DNA from 3 places in the Pseudarthrobacter sp. NIBRBAC000502770 genome. Region 3 is predicted to be linked to each of the others. Evidence: riboswitches for the same ligand, from Rfam matches in the RefSeq annotation. Region 3 holds a riboswitch; each other region holds the start of a gene.
The links. Region 3 has a riboswitch for cyclic di-AMP ahead of NIBR502770_RS01695 (C40 family peptidase). Riboswitches for the same ligand answer to the same signal wherever they lie in the genome.
Positions count from the first base shown of each region.

Region 1 (3,223 bases), 1.5 Mb from region 3:
CTTGGTGGGAAACCACGTTCCAGCAGGTGCCACACCTGTGGCACAGGCGTATGCCGGACACCAGTTCGGCGGGTACTCGCCCCTGCTCGGTGACGGACGGGCGCTGTTGCTGGGCGAGGTCATTGACCGGAGCGGCCGCCTCGTGGACGTCCACCTCAAAGGCTCGGGGCGGACGCCATTCGCCCGCGCCGGGGATGGCCGCGCCGTCGTCGGGCCCATGCTGCGTGAATACATTGTCAGTGAGGCCATGCACGCACTGCACATTCCCACCACCCGTTCGCTCGCCGTTGTTGCCACCGGGCGGCAGGTTCGGCGCGATGACATGCTGCCCGGCGCCGTCCTGGCACGGGTTGCGGGCAGCCACCTGCGCGTTGGCAGCTTCCAGTACGCGCGCGCAACCGAAAATATGGACCTCCTGAAGCGGCTGGCGGACCACGCCATCGGCAGGCACTACCCGCAGGCGGCCGATGCCGCAAACCCCTACCTTGCGCTGTTCGCGGCAGTCGTCTCCGCCCACGCAGAGCTCGTCGCCCGGTGGATGCTCGTTGGCTTCGTGCACGGGGTCATGAACACGGACAACATGACCATCTCGGGCGAGACCATCGACTACGGGCCCTGCGCGTTCATGGACGCCTTCAACCCAGCCGCCGTCTACAGCTCCATCGACGTCGGTGGACGCTACGCCTACGCCAACCAGCCGGTCCTGGCCGAATGGAACCTGGCCCGGCTCGCCGAGGCCATGCTCCCGCTGATTGACCAGGACCAGGAGAAAGCCGTGGCCCCGGCGGTGGAGGTCCTGGGCGGTTTCCGGGGCCAGTACAGCAAGGCATGGACCCGCGGGATGGCGGCCAAGCTGGGTCTGGACGGCGTCGATGAAAGCGGCGCCGCCGGGGCCTTGGTGGATGATGTCCTCGACATCCTGAAGGACGGACCCGTGGACTACACCCTGTTCTTCCGCAACCTGGGTAAAGCCGCCCGAGGGGACCGCCGCCCCGTGCGCGGCATGGTCCTTGACCTTGCCGCCCTTGATTCCTGGGTGGTGCGGTGGCAGGATCTCCAGCCGGACGCTCAGCTGATGGACAGCGTGAATCCTGCGTACATTCCCCGGAACCACCTTGTGGAGGAGGCGCTGTCCGCAGCCACCGGAGGGGACCGGGCTCCGCTGCAGCAGCTGCTGGCAGCTGTCAGCCACCCCTTCACTGAACGGCCCGGCCTGGAACGCTATATGCAGGGACCGCCGGAGGACTTCGGCAGCTACATGACGTTCTGCGGGACCTGACCGCGGCGGCGCGGCGGGTGCGTTAACGACAGGAGGGTGGCAGCCGGTTTCCTGGCTGCCACCCTCCTTCACAGTCGGCACCGCCATGCGGGCCCGACCGGCAGGGACTAGGCTACGCGCACTGCGGAGTACCCGCCGAGCCAGCTGATGGAGTGCACCTGCGTGTCGAAGCCGTTGACGCCGCCGCTGACAACCTGGCCGTTGCCTGCGTAAACGCCCACGTGGCCGGAGGTGATGATCAGGTCACCGGGGGCGGGAGAGCCCACCACCGTGCCGTACTGGAAGAACTGGGTGGGGGCCAGGTCGCCTACGGACTTGCCGACGGAGCGCAGTGCCTTCTCAACCATCGCGGTGCAGTCCTGCTGGACACCCAGCTGGCTGTAGGCCGAGGCGAGGATCGCCGCGCCGGTGCCGGTGCCCGTAGTGGAAGCCACAGGCGTTGCCGAGGCGTAGGACATGTTCATGCCGGTGTTGGCCGGTGCGGTGGCGGCTGCCGCCTGCACGGGTGCTGCAGCCGGGGCCGGTGCCGGCGCTGCGGTGTAGCCGGCGCCGGGAATCTGGATCTGGTCGCCCGGGTAAATGACCGAGGACAGGCCCAGGCCGTTGGCGGACAGGACGTCATTGAGGTTGACGCCGTACGCCGCGGCGATGGCGCCGAGGGTGTCGCCGGAAACCACGGTGTGGACGTTCCCTGCTGCTGCGGCAGGGGCTGCAGCAGGTGCTGCGGCGGTGGCCTGCACACTGGTCTGCTCAGTAGTGTCCGGTGCGGTTACGCCAGCGTGGGCCGGAGCGCCCACGCCGAACGCAATGCCGGACGCTGCTGCCACAGCGAGCGCCGGGCGGCCCAGGGAGCGGGCCTGCGACTTGGCTGTTACGGCGAGGCCCTCGAGCACAATGGAGCGGGCCGGAGTCGCGCGGTGGCGGGCTGAAATGGAATTTTTTGACACGGTTGATCGCCTCTCCCATGCCTGCGGGGTGAGCTGTCGGGTTCGGGCTGGAGATACCCGGCCGGGAGCGGCCCCGCGATGGAGGGAGGCGCTGCCGACTTAACCCCTAGGCCACATGTGGCCGTGGAAACTTGGTTCCCCCGTCCCTGCCAACTGGAGCGGTTGGATCCCATGGTCAGCGGCAGGGCTCGGCATACTGACGGGAATGTCCCGTCTGAGAGGGACACCTGACGACCCTAACCCATGGGCACGGCGATTGTCACATTTAGGTAACATACGAGGCTGCCCTCTCGAATTGCGCAAACGTGTGGACGATAAGCCTGCTTCCCGCCTGACCTCGACTGATGGCGGTGGCTGCCGTCCAAGTAACAATGTGGAGACGGCTTCCTGCGTGCCCCTCCAATCCGCCGGTAAGCTTCGGGACTATGCCCCTGTTCGTGACCACCGCCAGGTTCCCCGTACTGGGGGGCCTGGCGGCTGTTGCCCTGGCCGCCACCGTTGTCCTTCCGGCCACTGCCGACGACCCGCCCCCAACCGGCGGGTATCCTTCGTGGGCAGACGTGCAGGCGGCCCAGTCCTCGGAAGCTTCGAAGGCGGGGGAGATCACCATCATCAACGGACTGCTGTCCCGCCTCGAAGCCGAGTCTGAGGCGGCAGGGGAAGCCGCCGTGCGCTCGGCGGCAGGGTACGCTGCCGCCGACGCCGGGCTCCAGGCAGCTTCTTCCCGCCTCGAGACCCTTTCCGCCCGGTCCGCCCACGCCAACCAGGAGTTGGCACGTTACCGGAAAGACCTCGGCGCCCTGGCTGTCGAGTCCTACAAAACCGGCGGAACCAACACGGGGTTCTTCGTGGCGCTGGATGCCCTGGGAACCAACAGCGTCCAGGGGCTCAACCTGGTCAAGCTCGTGGGGGACAAGACTGCGGCCCTGGTCACCAAGGCGGCGGCCGCTGAACAGGCAGCCGCCGCCCTTGCCGACCAGGAGAAGGTTGCCAGGAG
Region 1 is NZ_CP041198.1:1,796,632-1,799,854, reverse strand. It holds gene NIBR502770_RS08645 (YdiU family protein) at 1-1,279, shown strand, start outside; gene NIBR502770_RS08640 (LysM peptidoglycan-binding domain-containing protein) at 1,387-2,226, opposite strand; cyclic di-AMP (ydaO/yuaA leader) riboswitch at 2,230-2,430, opposite strand; gene NIBR502770_RS08635 (lytic transglycosylase domain-containing protein) at 2,652-3,223, shown strand, end outside.
Region 1: another riboswitch for cyclic di-AMP. It lies ahead of NIBR502770_RS08640 (LysM peptidoglycan-binding domain-containing protein); the one in region 3 lies ahead of NIBR502770_RS01695 (C40 family peptidase).

Region 2 (3,223 bases), 150 kb from region 3:
CCTTGGCTACAACGGATTGGGGCGGCTGACGGGCGACGAAACGGGCAGCGTGGGCGGGGGCAACGGCTGGGGCGTCCCCGGCCTGTTCCGGATGTTCAACAGCGAGTTCGGTGGCCAAATAGCGTGGCTGCTGCCCTCCGCCCTGATCCTCGCGGCGGGCCTGCTGTGGGTGGGCCGACGGGCGCCGCGGACGGATCCGGTGCGTGCGTCGGTGGTGGCCTGGGGCTCGTGGGTCCTGGTGACGGGCCTGGTGTTCAGCTACATGGCCGGCATCATCCACCCCTACTACGCGGTGGCGCTGGCGCCCGGCATTGCGGCACTTACCGGCCTGGGCGCTGTTCTCCTGTGGCAGCACAGGCAGCAGCTGGCCGCTGCAATCCCGCTCGCGGCGGCGGTGGCAGCGGCAGCCCTGACGGCGTTCTCCCTGCTGGGCACCACCTCTGCCTACGGTCCGTGGCTGCGCTGGCTGGTGCTGGCGGCAGGGCTGGCCGCTTCCGCCGGAGTGGGCCTCAACCGGTTCCTGGGCCGCCGCTCCCTCCAGCGGACGACGGCGGTGCTGGCCGTTGCTGCGTCGCTCGCCGGGCCGCTTGCCTACTCCGTCTCCACGGCATCGGCGGCGCACAGCGGGGCAATCGTCAGCGCAGGCCCCACGTCAGGGTTCGGTGCGGGCCCGGGCGGTACGGGCCCGGGCGGAGCGCCCGGCGGCACCGGGGGCAACGGGAACGGATTTGGCACCGGTGGCACAGGCAGCACAGCCCAAGGCACGCAGGGACAGGGCACGCAGGGACAGGGCTTCCGGCAGCCAGGTACCCAAGGCGGCACAGGGTTTGCCGGGGGCCGCAGCGGAGGGATGGGCGGCCTCTTGGGTGCCCCGACGCCGTCGGCCGGGCTGGTCACCGCGCTCCGGGCGGGGGCCTCAAGCTACACCTGGGCTGCGGCCGTGGTGGGTTCGAACAACGCCGCCGGTTACCAGCTGGCAACCGAACTTCCAGTCATGGCGGTGGGCGGCTTCAACGGCACCGATCCCTCCCCCACGCTGGCGCAGTTCCAGGAGCTGGTGTCCCAGGGAAAGATCCATTTCTTCATCGCGGGCGGGACCATGCGTTCCACCAGCGGCTCGGATGCAGCAACGCAGATCGCTGAGTGGGTGGCCGCCAATTTCCAGTCGCAGAGCATCGGTGGCACCACGGTGTACGCCCTGGCAGGCCAGTAGCGAGGCAGTCCGGCCCGGACCGGAATTCCCCGGCGGGCTGGACTGCTTCCGTTTAGCGAATCCTCGGCGCGTGCGCCCGCAAACCGACGCGCGGAATCCGTGACTTCCGTTACCTAAATGTGACTTCTGCTTAATCTTCCTGTACCGTCGATTGGGTGCGGTTTCCGTTCGGGCCGCATATCCCGGGTTGACGCCAAGCTCTGCCGCTTCCCCGGATTCCGATTGAGCAACGGCAGAGGCGGGGGACCCACCGTCCCGGGCAATGACTGCCCTTGGGGTTAAGCCAGTACGTGATTTTCATTCCGTACGGCCGGATGCCCTCATCCGAACCCGACAGCTAACTCCGCAGGTGTGAGAGGCGATCAATCATGTCCAAAAACACGGCAGAATCATGCCTGCAGGCTAAACACAGGGCCAAACCGCAGGCCAAGAAGACCACCCTGGGCCAGCGCGCCGCCGTCCTTGCGGCATCGTGCGCGGTACTGGTGGGGGTAGGCGCGGCCGGACAGGCCACCAGCAGCATGACCCCGGCGTCGTCCACCCAGTCAAACACGGCAGCAGCCGACGCCCAAATGAGCATCGAGAAGAGCGAAATCCGCTCCAACCCGGTGGAGAGCCCCGCTCCCGCAGCCATCAGCGTTGCACCGCAGGCGGCTGAACCGGCTCCGGCAGCAGCGCCCGCGGCTCCCGCTCCGGCAGCAGCGTCCGCGGCTCCCGCACCGGCGGCACCTGCCCCCGAGCCTGCACCCGCCGTCGCAGTCAACGATCCCGCCGGAGCCCAGGCATACGCCGCCGGCCAGCTGGCCACATTCGGCTGGGGACCGGACCAGATGCAGTGCCTGCAGACCCTGTGGACCAAGGAATCCGACTGGACCACCACGGCAACCAATCCCAGCAGCGGGGCGTACGGAATCGTCCAGTCCCTCCCCGCCGAGAAGATGGCCAGCTCAGGCGCGGACTACCTCACCAACTACCGCACCCAGATCAACTGGGGCCTGGATTACATCAAGAAGAGCTACCAGTCCCCCTGCGGCGCACTGAACTTCCATCTGGCGCACAACTGGTACTAGGCACCATTTCCCTGCCGCGGCGCGTCGAAGCGGCACCTTCAGCTGAGCCTTTCCAGCATTGACGGCCGCCCCACGACGCGTCCCTGGCCCCGCCGTCGTTCGCCCTGGAGTGGGGCCCGGCAGGGAACTACCGCGCAGTGAGGGCCGCATCCCCGGGGTTGCGGCCCTCACTGGTTTAAGGTGCAGAGCTTGGCGCCGCGCCTGCCCCGGCGTTCCGCCACGGTATGCACTGGACAGACCACTTGTTGCCGTCCGGATCGGCGAAGTACACGAAGTGTCCCCAGTCCTGGACGTCCACGTCACTGACGTCCACACCGTTGGTTTTCAGGAAGTCATGCGCCGCGGTGATGTCGCTGACCACCAGTTGCAGGTTTGACCCGGTGCCGGGAGGTGCGTCCGTCAGCCCCTCGCCAATGCAGATGGAGCAGGCCGAACCTGGCGGCGTCAGCTGCACGAAACGGAGGTCGTCCGAGGGCCGCTCATCGTAGTCGGCGTTGAAGCCCACCTTGTTGACGTAGAAGTCCTTGGCGCGGTCAACGTCGGAGACAGGGACAAAGACAAGTTCGAGTTTCCAGTCCATCCGCACAGGCTAGCGGCGGGGCACCGGTCCGAAAAGGCCCAGCGCAAAAAGAAAGCCGTCTAAGAAGTCCTTCCCCGACAGGTCCCGTCCGGACGGCGGGAGGCTACCCGGCGATGCCGTAGAGGCGGTCGCCGGCATCGCCCAGCCCGGGAACGATGTAGGACTTCTCGTTGAGCTTCTCATCGATGGAGGCCAGGACGATGTGCACGTTTGCGTCGCCCAGTTCCTCCTCCAGCTTGGCCAGGCCCTCCGGAGCCGCCAGCAGGCAGATGCAGGTGACGTCCGAAGCGCCCCGCTTGAACAGGAACTTGATGGCCTCGCGCAGGGTGCCGCCGGTGGCCAGCATGGGGTCCAGGACGA
Region 2 is NZ_CP041198.1:125,729-128,951, reverse strand. It holds gene NIBR502770_RS01065 (glycosyltransferase family 39 protein) at 1-1,213, shown strand, start outside; cyclic di-AMP (ydaO/yuaA leader) riboswitch at 1,413-1,576, shown strand; gene NIBR502770_RS21085 (hypothetical protein) at 1,582-2,283, shown strand; gene NIBR502770_RS01050 (VOC family protein) at 2,459-2,863, opposite strand; gene upp (uracil phosphoribosyltransferase) at 2,967-3,223, opposite strand, start outside.
Region 2: another riboswitch for cyclic di-AMP. It lies ahead of NIBR502770_RS21085 (hypothetical protein); the one in region 3 lies ahead of NIBR502770_RS01695 (C40 family peptidase).

Region 3 (3,223 bases):
ACTGGTGCTGACGGTCACAGTGCCGGCCACCAGCCCGGTCATGGCCACTGATGCGTCCGGCAACGCGCCCCTGGCAGCTTCCTCCGTCAGCCCGCAGCCGCAGATTTCCGCCGATATTGGTGCCCAGATCGACTTCAGCCGCTCCGCCGTCGTGACCCAGGCCGACCCGGACGGGAAGCTCAAGCAGCTCCTGAGTGCCCAGTCCGCCGGCTCCGTCACGCGGGCGGCGTCGGCCGGCACCCTGGCTGCACCACTAGCCTCCCTCGTGACCGCGTCACCGTTCGGATACAGGGTGAGCCCGATTACCGGCGGCTCCGGCGACTTCCACCGGGGCCAGGACTTCGTGGCTCAATGCGGGACGTCCGTCCTTGCCGCTGCGACCGGCACCGTTACCTTCGCAGGCTGGCACCAGTTCGGCGGCGGAAACCGGGTGGTCATCGACCACGGCAACGGACTGGAAACCACGTACAACCACCTGTCGTCCTTCAACGTCAAGGTGGGCCAGACGGTCTCCCGTGGAGAAGTCGTGGCGCTCAGCGGCACCACAGGTGCCTCCACCGGCTGCCACCTGCACTTCGAGGTGCAGGTCAACGGCGAAGTGGTCGACCCCATGGGCTGGCTGTAACGAATGATTGCCCACTCTCAGATCGCAGCGACCTGCCGTGACCTGAATGTGACATTGAAGCAAAACTGCTGTACCGTCTAACTCGCGTCAACTTTTCCGAAGTTGACGCTCTTGAGTGGATTGCCTAACTCTGCCACCGCTCAAGGTCCGTTCGCATTTCATCGTCTGGCAGGGGCGGGGGAACCAATTTTGGCCTTCTCTCCAGAAGGCCTTGGGGTTAAGTCACCAGCTTCCCAGGAAGCTGCGTGGCCGGGTGACTCCCATCCGAATCCGACAGCTCACCTCGCAGGCATTGGGAGAGGCTACCTTCGTGTCTTCACGCCATCATTCTGCGCGCCACCGTGCGCAAACGGTTCGCACCAGCCCCTTGGACGCCGTGTCCAAGGCCGTGAGTGCAAATGCCGGGACCGTAGGCCGCCAGGCTGCCGTAGTGGCAGCCGCATCGGGCCTGATCCTGAGCATGGGCCTGCCAGCAAACGCAGCTGACACCACCGCCGGTGTCTCTGCATCCACCGAGTCCGGCTCGGCACAGACGGCACTGGCCGTCACGGCCGCCCCCACGGCCACGGTTTCCTTCGAGCGCCCGGTCGTCAAGACCACCGCCGCTCCGAAGGTGGAGGCGGTACGTCCCCAGTCCACCGCGCCGGCCGAACGCGCCGCCACCGCTGGCCAGGACGCCGCTCCCGCCGCCAAGGCTGCCGAGACTGTCTCCGCCGCAACCTCCGGCATTGCAGCCATCGCCTACACCGGCATCGGCCACTCCTATGTATGGGGCGGCACCAGCCCGGTCACCGGCTGGGACTGCTCCGGGTTCGTCCAGTGGGTCTACGCACAGGCCGGGATCAGCATCCCGCGCACCAACGCGTGGAACATCATGACCCCGACCTCCACCCCGCAGGCGGGCGACCTCGTTGTCCAGAACGGCGGCGCGCACGTGGGTATCTACGTCGGCAATGGCATGATGATCAGCGCGCTCAACCCCTCCCAGGGCACGCTGCTGCACTCGCCCGCAGCCACCGGTAGCTCGTCGTACTACCACCTCAACAAGTAGTTCTTGGGCTTAGCGCTCCAAGGGCTATTTCTTTGCCCACAGCTTTTCCGCTAGAAACCAGATCCCCGTTCGGGATGCGCCGGCTTACCCCCAAGATGCCGGCGCGTCCAGCCCCCTTTGCCTGCCTACACGCGGTCCGAAGGAAAAACGAAAGAGAGAACTCATGACGACTCGTGCTACCGCACGGCACCGCGCCGAGGTCACCAAAACCAACTCGATCGCCATCATTGCCAAAGCTGTCAGCGACAACGCCGGTGGCATGGGCCGCCAGGCTGCTGTTATCGCCGCGGCTTCCGGCCTGGTCCTGACCAGCGGGCTCGCAGCGAACGCTGCCGACGCCAACGTCAAGCGCGATTCCGCTCCGGCGTCCCAGCTCGAAGTTGAATCGGCCGTCGACGCCCCGATTTCCGCGGCTTCCACCATTGCCATCAGCTACGAGAAGCCTGCTGTCACCACCACGCCGGCTCCCGTCGTCGAGCCCGAGCCCCAGGTCCAGGTGCAGGAAGCTGCTCCCGCGCCTGTGGCGCAGCCTGTTGCTGCTGCCAAGGCCACGGCCAAGGTTGTTACCGCCGCTGCTCCGGCTGCTCCCGCCGCCCAGGTTTCCGCAAGCGGGAAGGGAGCAGCCATCCTTTCCGCCGCATACGCCCAGCTCGGCGTGCATCAGGACTGCACCATGCTGGTGACCAACGCACTGGCTGCCGTCGGCATCCATTTCCACGACTGGCCGGCAGGCTACCTGTCGCTGGGTGACACCGTGCCCATGTCCCAGGCCCAGCCCGGCGACCTGCTGTACTACGCCGACGGTGGCGGCGGCATGGCCCACATTGCCGTTTACGCCGGTAACGGCATGGCCGTCCACGGCGGCTTCAATGGCAACGACACCGTGGTCTTCAGCGCCAATGTTGGCTCCGGACCGGTAGCCATCCGCGTACGTTAGGCATTCCTGTGCCGGCCTTAACCAACGCCGGCCCGCGTGCTGCTTGCCAGAGGACCCCCGCCAGCAAGGCGGGGGTCCTTTGCGCTTAAGGGCTTTGCCGCCGGCGTCCCCGCCTTTTCCCTGGCATGGTGACGGAAGGGGCCTCCGGGGCGGCGATTACCTGATTCTGCACTTCTTTGTTTACTCTTGTGATGTCGATCCATAGCCCGGACATGCCGAGGGCAGCCGGCCCTCGTGCCCCTGACGGGTGCGGCCGTGAAGAGGTAAGTGCATGCGCACTCTCGTTCTGAATGCTGGATATGAACCGCTGGCGGTTATCACTTTCCGCCGGGCGCTGGTGCTTGTGCTCACGGGCAAGGCAAGCGTCGTGGCCGAAGGGGACGACCCGGTGGTGGGGCCCACCGACGTCCTGGGCCGCCCGTCCGTGATCCTCCTCAACCGTTACATCCGGCCCAGGTACAACCACTCAACGGCCGTCAGCCGCAGGGGCGTACTCCGGCGGGACGGTCACAAATGTGCCTACTGCGGCAAGGCTGCGCACACAATCGACCACGTTCACCCAAAGTCGCGTGGAGGTGCCGATTCGTGGGAGAACCTGGTGGCCGCCTGC
Region 3 is NZ_CP041198.1:279,453-282,675, forward strand. It holds partial or broken gene NIBR502770_RS01690 (M23 family metallopeptidase) at 1-625, shown strand, start outside; cyclic di-AMP (ydaO/yuaA leader) riboswitch at 737-931, shown strand; gene NIBR502770_RS01695 (C40 family peptidase) at 1,002-1,676, shown strand; gene NIBR502770_RS01700 (NlpC/P60 family protein) at 1,840-2,613, shown strand; gene NIBR502770_RS01705 (HNH endonuclease) at 2,885-3,223, shown strand, end outside.